DNA from 4 places in the Streptomyces sp. ALB3 genome. Region 1 is predicted to be linked to each of the others. Evidence: riboswitches for the same ligand, from Rfam matches in the RefSeq annotation. Region 1 holds a riboswitch; each other region holds the start of a gene.
The links. Region 1 has a riboswitch for cobalamin ahead of ACHFIV_RS15010 (GHMP family kinase ATP-binding protein). Riboswitches for the same ligand answer to the same signal wherever they lie in the genome.

Region 1 (3,201 bases):
ACCGCTCCGTGGCCGGGCCGAGCCGTTACGGTGTCACCCCGCTCAGGGATCCCTCGCAGGACCGCTGCGCGGTCGGGGCGCGGGTGGCCCGGTGGTCGCCGGGCGCCTCACTCCCCCTCCGGGGCGTGCGGCGCTGTCGAGGGCGTCTCCGCCGGACGCTCGCGCCCTCCGTCATGGCCTGACGCCACCACGGCGACGAGCCCGAGCACGACGGCCACGGCAGCGACGCGCCCGGCGGCCCGGAGCGTCCATCCCGGAAGCGAACCTCCCCGCCGCCGCCCCGGGACGGGCAGCCGTTCGGCCCGTCGGGCCGGGCGCACCAAGCGCATCACCAGCAGGACGGCGACCGGCAGTTGCAGCAGCCACAGCACCGTGCGCGGCCACTCGCCGTACCAGACGTTCGTGCCGTACAACAGCGTGTGCCACACGGACAGCACGTACACGACGATCACGAACCGGTGCAGCCGTCGCCAGGTGTTGGCGCCGATGCGGTGCCGTACGTAGAACAGCAGGCCGAGGGGAACCGCGAGATACAGGGCGCCCTGCCCGATCGGGATCGCGATCCGGCCGGTTCCCGAGTCGTACCACCCCGGCACGAACGAGTCCGCGAAACCCACCCAGAGGCGTTCGAGCCAGGCCAGTTCGGCCTCGTAGCGCACGAGTTCGGCCGCGAACATCAGCGCGTGCGCGAACATCAGCGCCATCGTCGTCAGACTCGTGGTGCGATGCCACCGCTCCAGGACCTGTGGGGAGCCGGGTATCCAGGCGGGGCGCTGCCCCGAGAGCAGCAGGCCGAGCATGACCGTGCCCCATGCCCACAACAGCGCCGACCACCCGAAGGCCTGGCTCAGCAGGTACATCCAGTACGTACCCGCGTCGGCCATGAACGGCATGACCGCCACCGTGGCCGAGTCCCCCGACTCCACGCGTGCGTAGAGGAAGACGAACACCGCCGCTGTGACACCGAACGCGACACCCGCTTCGGGCAGCACGGCCCTCAGGTCGGTCCTCAGGGTCACGCGACCGGCGGCTTGCCGGTCGTGTCCGGCCGGCTCTGAGCCTTCTTCGTCGTCGGGCGTCGTTTCTGACAGCATCCCTGGGCCCCCTGGGCACCGACCGCAGAGGGGCGGTGCGTGTGTGTCGTAAGAGAATCCAGTGTCGCTGGAGAAACCGGTGACACCGAGGCTTATTCCGGCCAGAGCACGGCCACCGCCCCAGGCAGCACGCCTGCCGCGGGGTCTTCCGTCCGCGGACGCCGTCAGCACGCGCACCGGGAGGGCAGCGGCTTCCCTCCTGCGACCCGAATCGACTCGCAGCACACGCACACTCACACGCGTACCAACCGCATCAGGCCAAGCGGCCGTGTGCCCCTGTCGCAGGGCCGCGAGCGCCCTCTACTGTGGGGTGCGCAGTCGGTTCGCGCCTCCTGTCCGTGACGCCCGGACACCCGGTGGCGCGACGCAAGAGGGAACCCGGTGAGAATCCGGGACTGTCCCGCAACGGTGAGTGGGAACGACAGCCGTCGCCAGCCAGGGCCTGGCCGAGGTCCGGGAGAGCGACGGCCGGCAGGTGCCCGCCGGGTTCCCGGCGAGCACGCCCACGAGTCCGGAGACCTGCCACTGCGCCCGCGCGTCGCGTGGGCTGTGCACGGTGACCTCGAGGACTGGGTCGGCGGTACGGACGGTCGCGCGGCGCACCACGGCCGCGCTCCTCTCTCCGGCCGGTCTTCATGGATCGGACCAGGAGGAGGACGAGTTGCCGTCCACGCGCAGCCACGTCGTCCGCGGCGGAAGTCCGGCCGTGCACCGCCGGCCCGTACGGGGCGGATCGTGCTGACTCCGGCCGGGGGCCCCCGCGCGCTGCCGTCCGCGGCGCCCGCCACCGTGTCCGGTGTCTGTCACGGCACTCTGGGCGAGCTGTACCAGGGCCCGCTGCGGGCGGCCGGCGCCCCGGACATCGCCCTGGTGTCCTTTCCCGTGGACCGCCACTCCTGGGTCCACTTCACCCGGGGCACGGGCACGCCCGGCCTGTCGGGTCTCGGGGAGAAGTCGGCGACGGCAGCACGCCTCTTCCTGGACCACTACCGGCTCACCCTGCCGACGGGGCACTGGAGCACGCACTCCGACCTCCGGGTGGGTGTGGGGATGGCCAGTTCGACCGCGGACATCGTCGCGACACTGCGTTGCCTGTTCCAGTTGTTCTCCCTGCCCTACGACGAGGGCGTGGTCCTCACCGTCCTGGCCGCGATCGAGCGGGCCGACAGCGTCTTCCTCGACGAGTTCGCGCTCCACCTCAGCGGACGGCACCGGGTGATCAGACGCCTGGGCACGGCGTTCGGCTTCCACACCGCGTTCGTCACCGAGCCCGGGACGGTGGACACCGACGCGGTCACCGCCTCGCTGCTGGAGCACTACCGACGGCGCGGAGAGGAGTACGAGCGGTGCCTGACCGACCTGCTCAAGGGTTTCGACTCAGGCGATCCGGCCGCCGTCGCCCGTGCGGCGACGGTCAGCGCGACGCTGTCACAGCAGGTGCTCCCCAAGACGCACTTCCACGAACTCTTCTCGCAGCAGGAGCGGTTCGGTGCGGCCGGGATCTTCGTCGCCCACACCGGCTGCCTGATCGGCTATCTGTTCCCCCGGCGTCTCGGGGCCGCGCACAAGTCCGAACTTTCCGCCTTCTTCCGTTCGCTCGGCTATCAGTGCTCATTCGTCCAAGGAGGATACGGATGATCCACCCCCATATCGCCGATGCCCTCAAGGTCCCCGACCTCGTCCGGCTCACCGACGGCGTGATCCTGATCCGCTTCGAGTCGATGAAGATCTACTCGGCGCTGGAGGCCGTCCGTCATCTCCTCGGCCGGGGCACGATCCGCCCCGGACAGACCCTGATCGACAGCTCCAGCGGTATCTACGCCTACGCCCTCGCGCTGGCCTGCCACCGGTACGGCCTGCGGTGCCACATCGTGGCGTCCACCACCGTCGACGTCACCACGCTCGCCCAGTTGGAGATCCTCGGCGCCGTCGTGGAACAGGTGAGACCGACACGCGATCTCAAACACGACCAGGAACTGCGGGTGCGCCGGGTGAAGGAGATCCTCGCCGAGCATCCCGGCCACCACTGGATGCGCCAGTACCACGACGACATCCACTACCTGGGTTACCACGGCGTCGCCGACCGGGTGGCGGATGCCTTCCCCGG
Region 2 (3,201 bases), on a different contig from region 1:
TACGCCATCAGGCCGTCCCGCTGGTTGGTGGCCACGCGTGCGTTCTTGGCCCGGTTGACCGGGAGCTGCAGGTAGTTCGGGCCCACTCGGTAGCGCTGGGTGTCGCTGTACGAGAACGTACGGCCGACCAGCATCTTGTCGTCCGAGAAGTCGAGCCCGTCGACCAGCACACCGGTTCCGAACGAGACCTGCTCGTTCTCGGCGAAGTAGTTGTCCGGGACCCGGTTGAGGACCATGCGTCCCACCGGACGCGGGGGGAAGTCCTGCTCGGGCCAGGTCTTCGTGTCGTCCAGCGGGTCGAAGTCCAGCTCGGGGTGCTCGTCGTCGGACATCATCTGGACGACGAGTTCCCATTCGGGGAAGTCACCGCGCCCGATCGCCTCGTAGAGGTCCTTCGTCGCGTGCCCCAGTTCGGTGGCCTGGACGTTCGCCGCGTCCTCCTCCGTCATGCTGGCGACGCCCTGCTTGGGCATCCAGTGGTACTTGACCAGCACGGTGTGGCCTTCGTCGTTCACCCACTTGTAGGTGTTGACCCCGAATCCCTGCATGTGCCGGTAGTCGGCCGGGATGCCGCGCGGGCTGAACAGGTTGACCAGCATGTGCATGCTCTCCGGCGTCTGCGACATGAAGTCGAAGATCCGGGCGGGCTTCTGCTCGTGGCTGACGGGGTCGGGCTTGAGCGCGTGGATGACGTCGGGGAACTTGATGGCGTCCCGGATGAAGAAGACGCCCAGATTGTTGCCGACCATGTCCCAGTTGCCGTCCTCCGTGTAGAACTTCACGGCGAACCCCCGCGGGTCACGGGCCGCCTCGGAGGAGTCCCGGCCACCGATCACGGTGGAGAAGCGAACGGCCACGTCCGTGCGCTTGCCGGCTTCCTGGAACAGCTTGGCGCGGGTGTACCGGCTGATGGGTTCGTCACCCCACTTGCCGTACGCCTCGAAGTAGCCGTACGTGGTCACTCCGCGGGCGTGCACGACGCGCTCCGGGATGCGCTCGCGGTCGAAGTGGCTGATCTTCTCCAGGAACTGGTAGTTCTCCAGGGTCGCGGGGCCGCGGGCGCCGACCGTGCGCTGGTTCTGGTTGTCGTAGACCGGATGCCCCTGCCGGTTGGTCAGTACGGGACGCTCCGCGTCCTCATCGGGCCGGCCGCTCTCGGTGTCGGTCATGGCCTGCGCTCCTTCTCCGTGGGGGTTGTGTCGACCGACTGTTCCCCCGAATAACGCTGCGGACGGGAAATACCGGCCGGTGTCCGCCATCCGCCGCGCCAAAACGATCCGACTGGCCGTCACGGGACGAACCCGCCGGGCGTGCCGGACGGCGAGGCGGCCCGGGTGCCGGCGGGCGGCTCGCGGCTCGCCGGGCGGCTGCACACCAGGCCTCCCGCCCGGTGGGCCGTACTCGTCGGGCGTCCTGTGCGGCAGCCTCCGCTCGGCCGGGGACCTCACCGGCGTACACGCCGCCGCCGGCCTTTTCCCCGTGTACCGGCTCCGGCCCCTCCTCACCGGGCCGTCGCGCCCTGCCCCGGCACCGCCCTGCCGGGGCCCGGCCTCCGGCCGCTCGGCGCATGCCGCTCCCGGCGGGTTCCCGCTTGTCATCCGCCCCCACCTGGCACTACTGTCACCACGCCTTGGTGAACGGGAAATCGGTGTGATGCCGGTGCGGCCCTCGCCACTGTGATCGGGAAGTCCGGCTCCGGCCCTCGCGGGCAGCCACTGGGTCCTTGTGACCCGGGAAGGCGGAGTTCGGGCGGTGGTACCCGTAAGCCAGGAGACCGGCCAAGGCACTTCAACCATCCACGAGGTGCTGGAGAGGGTCTGCTGCGTCATGCACATAGCCGAGGGTTTCCTGCCCCCGGCGCACGCGATCGCCTGGGGTGTCGCGTCCGCGCCGTTCGTCGTCCACGGAGTCCGGTCACTGACGCGTGAGGTGAGGGAGAATCCTGAGAGCACGCTGCTCCTGGGAGCTTCCGGGGCCTTCACGTTCGTCCTCTCGGCACTGAAGATCCCCTCGGTCACGGGGAGTTGTTCGCATCCCACCGGCACGGGGCTGGGAGCCATCCTGTTCCGCCCGCCGGTCATGGCGGTCCTGGGCACCATCACCCTGCTGTTCCAAGCACTGCTGTTGGCCCACGGCGGCCTGACGACGCTCGGCGCCAACGTCTTCTCGATGGCGGTCGTCGGCCCGTGGGCGGGATACGCGGTCTACCGGTTGCTGCGCCGGTACGAGGTACCGCTGATGGTGGCGGTCTTCTTCGGGGCGTTCGTCGCCGACCTCTCCACCTACTGCGTCACCAGTGTGCAGCTGGCGCTCGCCTTCCCGGACCCGGGCAGCGGGTTCGTCGGTGCGCTCGGCAAGTTCGGCTCCATCTTCGCGGTCACCCAGATTCCGCTCGCGGTGAGCGAAGGGCTTCTGACCGTGCTGGTCATGCGGCTCCTCGTGCAGTCCAGCAAGGGAGATCTGACCAGGCTCGGCGTCTTCCTCGCCGGCAAGCGGCCCCGGGCCGGGGCGGCCGGGACGGAGGCGGCGGCGCGATGACCAGGAACACGAAGATCAACCTGCTCCTGCTGCTCGTCGTGGCGGCGCTGGCCGTCATGCCGCTGGCCCTCGGCCTCGGCGACGACGAGAAGGAGCCGTTCGCGGGCGCCGACGCCCAGGCGGAGACAGCGATCACGGAGATCGATCCCGACTACGAGCCCTGGTTCTCCCCCCTGTACGAACCGCCGTCCGGTGAGATCGAGTCGGCGCTGTTCGCGCTTCAGGCAGCGCTCGGCGCAGGCGTCCTGGCCTACTACTTCGGCGTACGGCGCGGACGCCGTCAGGGCGAGCTGCGCGCGCTCGCACAGCAGGCCGGCACCGCCGCCGAAGCCGGTGCCGGTGCCGGTGCCGGTGCCGGTGCCGGTGCCGGTGCCGGTGCCGGTGCCGGTGCCGGTGCCGGTGCCGGTGCCGGTGCCGGTGCCGGGGAGTCCGCGGCCCGGAGGAACTGAGCCACGTGCTGCCGATCGACGCGGCGGCGCACAGCAGTCGCTGGCGCCGCCGTCACCCCGTGGACAAGGCCGTGCTCGGTCCGGGACTCACCGTCCTGGCGATCTCACTGCCGTCCTGGCCCGGCGCGGCACTCGTCCTCGTCACCGCTCTGGCCCTGCTGCTGGGGCCGGCGGGTGTGAGGGGCCGCCACCTGTGGCGGGCGTACCGGGTCCC
Region 3 (3,201 bases), on a different contig from region 1:
GGTGGACAACGGCCAGCTCGCGATCCCCCAGCTCTTCGAGAACATGTTCCCCGACTGGTTCGCGGGTGTGGCCTTCGCCGCGATCGGAATCGGCGCCCTGGTGCCGGCCGCGATCATGTCGATCGCCGCGGCGAACCTCTTCACCCGCAACATCTACAAGGACTTCATCAAGCCCGACGCGACCCCGGCGCAGGAGACCAAGGTCTCCAAGCTGGTCTCGCTGCTGGTCAAGGTCGGCGCGCTCGCCTTCGTCCTCACCATGGACAAGACGGTCGCGATCAACTTCCAGCTGCTGGGCGGCATCTGGATCCTCCAGACGATGCCGGCCCTGGTGGGCGGACTGTTCACCCGGTGGTTCCACCGCTGGGCCCTGATAGCGGGCTGGGCGGTCGGCATGATCTACGGCACGGTGGCCGCCTACGGCGTCGCCAGCCCGACCCAGAAGCACTTCGGCGGGTCCTCCAAGGAGATCCCGGGAATCGGCGAGATCGGCTACATCGGTCTCACCGCGTTCGTGCTGAACCTCGTCGTCGTGATCGTGCTGACCTTCGTCCTCAACGCGCTGAAGGCTCCTGCCGGCGTGGACGAGACCTCCCCGTCCGACTACACGGCTGACATCGGCGACCCGGGCGTCAAGGCCGAGCTCCCGCCGGCCACGGCGGGCGCCCCCGGGGGTCACTGACCTCCCCCGCGCCCTCGCGCGTCGACATCCTCCGTCCCGGCAGGGCCCGCCCTGCCGGGACGGCGTCGTCCCCGGCGGCGGCCCGGTGCCGCCGGGCGTCCGGAACCGGGGCGCGCCCCGCCGGTCGTCTGCGGCAGACTGCCGTGCATGGACGTATCGATCAGGCCGGTCCGGCCCGCTCAGTTCGAGGCTCTGGGCGAGATCACCGCCCAGGCCTACCTCGGCGACGGGCTCCTGGACCTCGGCGCCGGGGACCCCTATCTGGATCAGCTTCGCGCCGTGGAGCGGCGGGCGGCCGAGGCCGAGGTGCTGGTCGCGCTGGACGCCGACGGCCGCTTGCTGGGCGGCGTCACCTACGTGGCTCCCGGCAGCCCGTGGGCGGACGTCGCCAGTCAGGACGAGGCGGAGTTCCGGATGCTCGCCGTCTCGCCCGAGGCCCGCGGACGGGGCGCGGGCGAGGCGCTCGTACGGGCCTGCGTCGACCGGGCGCGGGCCGCCGGAGGACTCTCCGGGCTGGTCCTCTCGACGCAGCCGGCCATGCTGGGCGCCCACAGGATCTACCGGCGCCTCGGCTTCGTACGGACCCCGGAGCGGGACTGGTGCCCGCTCCCGGACCTCCCACTCCTGACATACCGGCTGGAGCTCTGACCTACCCCGACACAACATGTGGGGGCTTCTTCAATCAGGAGCCCCCACATGTATGCTCGACCTCGCTGTCGCCGCAGGGGAATCCGGTGCGAATCCGGAACTGTCCCGCAACGGTGTGATGGGTGTGCTTCTGCGCACCCCGAAGTCCGAAGACCTGTCGACAGTGCGTCCGGCTCGACCGAACCGGACGCCGAGACGTCCGGGCCCCGCGGAGGGCCGGTGGACGCCGTGCGCCGTGCGCCCTTTCCCGGACGCCGCCGTGTCCGGCTGCCCCGCTCCCGCAGGCCCCGAGCCGAGCGAGGGATAGCCCCAGTGACCATCGCGCCAGCCGACCCGGTGTCAGCCGCGGAATCCGAAGGCCGCACGAACGACGCGCCCGGGACCGCCCTGCTGCGGACCCTGACCGGCCTCACCGCCGACCTGCCCGGCACCGACCCCGGACGTGTCGCGGCGGCCGCGCTGCGCGGCCGCAACGCCGGTTCGGACGAGGCCGAGTTGCGCTCGCTGGCCACCGAGGCCGCCGCCGGTCTGATCTCCGAGGACCCGGCCTACTCCCGGCTCGCCGCCCGGCTGCTCACCCGGGCCGTCGCGGACGAGGCCGCCGGCCAGGGCGCCGTCTCCTTCTCGTCGTCGGTCGCCGTCGGGCACCGCGAGGGCCTCATCGCGGACCGTACGGCGGAGTTCGTCGCGCTGCACTCCGCCGCCCTCGACGCACTGGTCGGCCAGGCACTCGCCGACGGTGCCGACGACCGCTTCGGCTACTTCGGGCTGCGGACCCTGTACAGCCGCTACCTGCTGCGCCACCCCCTCACCCGCCAGGTCGTCGAGACCCCGCAGCACTTCATGCTGCGCGTCGCCGCGGGGCTGGCCGAGGACACCTCGGAGCGCGCCCTGGAGGAAGTGGCAGCGCTGTACGGCCTGATGAACCGGCTCGACTACCTGCCCTCCTCCCCCACCCTGTTCAACTCCGGCACCCGCCACCCGCAGATGTCGTCCTGTTACCTGCTGGACTCACCGCTGGACGAGCTCGACTCGATCTACGACCGGTACCACCAGGTGGCACGCCTCTCCAAGCACGCGGGCGGCATCGGGCTCTCCTACTCCCGTATTCGCGCCCGGGGGTCACTCATCCGTGGCACCAACGGCCATTCCAACGGCATCGTGCCGTTCCTGAAGACGCTCGACGCCTCCGTCGCCGCGGTCAACCAGGGGGGCCGCCGCAAGGGTGCCGCGGCCGTCTACCTGGAGACCTGGCACGCGGACATCGAGGAGTTCCTGGAGCTGCGCGACAACACCGGTGAGGACCAGCGGCGTACGCACAACCTCAACCTGGCGCACTGGATCCCGGACGAGTTCATGCGCCGCGTGGAGGCGGACACGCAGTGGTCGCTGTTCTCCCCGGCGGACGCTCCCGAGCTGGTGGACCTGTGGGGCGACGCGTTCGACACCGCGTACCGGGCCGCCGAGGCCAGGGGGCTCGCCCGCAGGACACTCCCGGCCCGTGAGCTGTACGGGCGGATGATGCGGACGCTCGCCCAGACCGGCCAGGGCTGGATGACGTTCAAGGACGCCTCCAACCGCACCGCGAACCAGACCGCCGAGCCGGGCCGCGTGGTGCACTCCTCGAACCTGTGCACCGAGATCCTGGAGGTCACCGACGACGGCGAGACGGCCGTCTGCAACCTCGGGTCGGTCAACCTCGGCGCGTTCGTCACCGACGGCACCATCGACTGGGAACGGCTCGACGCCACCGTCCGCACGGCGGTGACCTTCCTCGACCGCGTGGTGGACATCAACTTCTACCCGACCGAGCAGGCCGGCCGCTCCAACGCCCGCTGGCGCCCCGTCGGCCTGGGCGCGATGGGTCTGCA
Region 4 (3,201 bases), on a different contig from region 1:
CGCCGTCGTACCGAAGAACGAGGCGAACACACCGCCCCGGTCGATGTCGCCGACCACCAGCACGGGAAAGCGCGCCGCCCGGGCGATGCCCATGTTCACGATGTCCGTACGCCGCAGGTTGATCTCCGCCGGGCTCCCCGCCCCCTCGCAGATCACGGCGTCGTACGTGGCCCGCAACTGCTCCAGACAGTCCGTGACCGTCCCCAGCAGAGCCTCCTGCCGCCCCCCGTGGTAGCCGCGCGCACTCATCTCGCCGACCGGCTTCCCCATCAGGACGACCTGGCTCGACCGGTCGCCTCCGGGCTTGAGGAGCACCGGGTTCATCAGCGCCGACGGCTCCACCCGGGCGGCCTGCGCCTGCATCGCCTGGGCGCGGCCGATCTCCGCGCCCTCCCGGGTGACGAAGGAGTTCAGCGACATGTTCTGCGCCTTGAACGGCGCGACCTTCACCCCCCGGCGCACCAGCCACCGGCAGATCCCCGCGGTGACGACGCTCTTGCCCGCGTCCGACGTGGTTCCCGCGACCAGCAGCCCGCCGCTCATCCGACTCTCCGTCCCATGGCCAGCCGTCCCGCCGCACACACGGCGAGGGCCAGCACACTCACACGGCGCGACAGCCGCACCGCGCGTTCGATGTCCGTGACCCGCACGTCCCGGCCGGCCTCCCCGTTGAGCACCGGCCGGTGCTCGACCCGTCCGCCGTAGGCGAGGGTGCCGCCGAGACGCACGCCGAGCGCCCCCGCGAACGAGGCCTCCACCGGACCCGCGTTGGGGCTGGGATGCCTGCCCGCGTCGGCCCGCCAGGCCCGGACGGCCGCACGCGGGCGCCCCCCGGCGGCCACGGCGAGCACGGCGGTGAGCCGGGCCCCGGGCCAGCCGGCGACGTCGTCGAGCCGGGCCGAAGCCCAGCCGTAGCGCCGGTAGCGGGGCGACTTGTGCCCGACCATGGCGTCGAGCGTGTTGACGGCGCGGAAACCGACGAGTCCGGGCACACCGCCGAGCGCCCCCCACACCAGGGCCCCCACCACGGCGTCGGAGGTGTTCTCGGCGACGGACTCCACCACCGCGCGGGCGATCTGCCGCTCGTCCAGCGCCTGCGGGTCACGGCCGCACAGATGCGGCAGCCGCTCCCGGGCGAGCCCGACGTCCCCGGCGGCCAGGGCGTCACCGATGGCACGGGCCTCGCGGCCCAGCGACGTGCCCCCGACGACGGCCCAGGTGGCGGCGGCCGTCAGTGCCACGGAGGCGGCGGGACGGTCGCGTACGGCACGGGCGGCCAGCGCGGCGGCGCCCGTCGCGCCACCGGCGCAGACGAGCGTGTGCAGGGCGCCCCAGCCGCGGTGATCGCGCCACAGCCGGTTCTCGGCGCCCGCCGCCGCACGCCCGAAGGCCGCGACGGGGTGGCCCCGCCGGGGATCACCGAGCAGCAGGTCGCCGATGAGACCGGCGGCGGCGCCGTACGCGAAGATGCGGTCGGCTCGCACGGCTCAGCCGGCCGTCGCGCCTCGGCGGGCCTTCGCGGAAGAAGGTGGTACGACGACCGACAGGGGGCAGCCAGACATGGCGTTATGTCCTCACTCAGGGTCCGCGCCCTGGTTCGACGTGACGGCGACGAGAGTCTCCTGGCTCCCCGGATCCGCAGTTCCTCCGGCCTTCCAGTCCGCGGCGGCGGACCGTGACTTCCGTATGGAGGCTGCTCCCCGGTGACAGTGGCGGGACCGCGCCGGATTCGCACCGGCTTCCTCTCCTGTCGCCGTAATGGCTCCGGCAGTCCACCATGCCCCGCGAACGCCCGTCAACCTGCCGTTGACCTGCGAGGCTCAGTGTGCCCGGACGCACACCGGGCCGGACACGAGGTGTGTCCGGCCCGGTGTGCGTGTCCCGCGCGGGGTCAGGCGACGATCAGGTAGATCCCGTACGCGACCGCCGCCGCGCACAGCCCGAAGCAGAGGTACGCGCCACTGCGCACCAGGGCGCTCGAGCCGCCCCCCTGCGCCGTCGGCACCTGCCGGGCCAGGCCCGTGATGCCGAGGGTGAAGAGGCCGACCAGTGCGACGGTGACCACGAGGCTGACGCCGAAGACGGAGGCGAGGGCTGCCCAGTCGATGTTCATACGGATCTGTCCTTACACCGTGGCCGGGTCGGCCGGGGTTCCGGCCGTCGGAGCCGGGGCCGGGATGGTGGTCTTGAGTTCCGGTGCGACGGTACCGGCGGGCGGCGGGCTGACCGCCGAGATGGCGGTCGTGACGACGCCGGCGGGCTCGGTGTCCGCGTTCACGTTGGTGTGGTCGACCGGCTTGCGGCGCGACAGCAGCCAGATGGCGGCGGATCCCGCGACGAGGATCACGGCGACCACCCCGACGCCCCAGGGGCCCTGCTTGGTCAGGAACTCCGAGCCCGCACCGATCAGACCGGCGGCGGGAAGGGTCAGGCCCCACGCGACGAACATCCGGGTGGCGGTGGACCAGCGGACCGTGCCGCCCTTGCGTCCGAGACCCGCGCCCATGACGGCGCCCGAGCACGACTGCGTGGTGGAGAGGGAGAAGCCGAGGTGCGAGGAGGCCAGGATGACCGTGGCCGCACTCGTCTGGGCGGCGAAGCCCTGCGGCGGGCGGAGGTCGGTGAGACCGCTGCCCATGGTGCGGATGATGCGCCAGCCGCCGAGGTAGGTGCCCAGCGCGATGGCGATACCGGCGGACGCGATGACCCAGACCGGCGGGTTCGAGCCGGGGACCAGGACGCCGCCGGTGACCAGGGCCAGGGTGATGATGCCCATGGTCTTCTGCGCGTCGTTGGTGCCGTGGGCGAGCGACACGAGACCGGCCGAGGCGATCTGGCCCGCGCGGTACCCCTTGGCGGTCGACTTCAGCTGCGCCTCGTCGGTGATCTTCCGGTTGAGGCGGTACGTCAGCTTCGTGGCCAGCAGCGCGGCGACACCGGCGACGAGAGGCGCGGCGATCGCGGGCAGCAGGACCTTGGTGACGACGGTGCCGCCGTCGATCGAGGACCACCCCGCCGACATGACCGCGGCGCCGATGAGGCCGCCGAAGAGTGCGTGGGAGGAACTGGAGGGCAGGCCGACCAGCCAGGTCAGCAGGTTCCACAGGATCGCGCCGACGAGCGCGGCGAAGATGACCTCGGTTCTGAGGCCCTCCTCGTTGATGATCCCGCCGGAGATGGTCTTGGCCACCTCCACCGACA

Region 2: another riboswitch for cobalamin. It lies ahead of ACHFIV_RS23920 (energy-coupling factor ABC transporter permease); the one in region 1 lies ahead of ACHFIV_RS15010 (GHMP family kinase ATP-binding protein).
Region 3: another riboswitch for cobalamin. It lies ahead of ACHFIV_RS04495 (ribonucleoside-diphosphate reductase subunit alpha); the one in region 1 lies ahead of ACHFIV_RS15010 (GHMP family kinase ATP-binding protein).
Region 4: another riboswitch for cobalamin. It lies ahead of ACHFIV_RS21995 (cobalamin biosynthesis protein); the one in region 1 lies ahead of ACHFIV_RS15010 (GHMP family kinase ATP-binding protein).

Annotation. Positions count from the first base shown of each region.
Region 1 is NZ_JBISCE010000026.1:657,737-660,937, forward strand. It holds gene ACHFIV_RS15005 (ferric reductase-like transmembrane domain-containing protein) at 108-1,094, opposite strand; cobalamin riboswitch at 1,397-1,634, shown strand; gene ACHFIV_RS15010 (GHMP family kinase ATP-binding protein) at 1,830-2,732, shown strand; gene ACHFIV_RS15015 (cysteine synthase family protein) at 2,729-3,201, shown strand, end outside.
Region 2 is NZ_JBISCE010000038.1:22,980-26,180, forward strand. It holds gene ACHFIV_RS23915 (catalase) at 1-1,169, opposite strand, end outside; cobalamin riboswitch at 1,615-1,797, shown strand; gene ACHFIV_RS23920 (energy-coupling factor ABC transporter permease) at 1,828-2,538, shown strand; gene ACHFIV_RS23925 (energy-coupling factor ABC transporter substrate-binding protein) at 2,535-2,987, shown strand; gene cbiQ (cobalt ECF transporter T component CbiQ) at 2,993-3,201, shown strand, end outside.
Region 3 is NZ_JBISCE010000003.1:568,438-571,638, reverse strand. It holds gene mctP (monocarboxylate uptake permease MctP) at 1-682, shown strand, start outside; gene ACHFIV_RS04500 (GNAT family N-acetyltransferase) at 830-1,330, shown strand; cobalamin riboswitch at 1,383-1,506, shown strand; gene ACHFIV_RS04495 (ribonucleoside-diphosphate reductase subunit alpha) at 1,643-3,201, shown strand, end outside.
Region 4 is NZ_JBISCE010000035.1:51,258-54,458, reverse strand. It holds gene ACHFIV_RS22000 (cobyric acid synthase) at 1-543, opposite strand, end outside; gene ACHFIV_RS21995 (cobalamin biosynthesis protein) at 540-1,484, opposite strand; cobalamin riboswitch at 1,616-1,745, opposite strand; gene ACHFIV_RS21990 (hypothetical protein) at 1,892-2,113, opposite strand; gene ACHFIV_RS21985 (anion permease) at 2,126-3,201, opposite strand, start outside.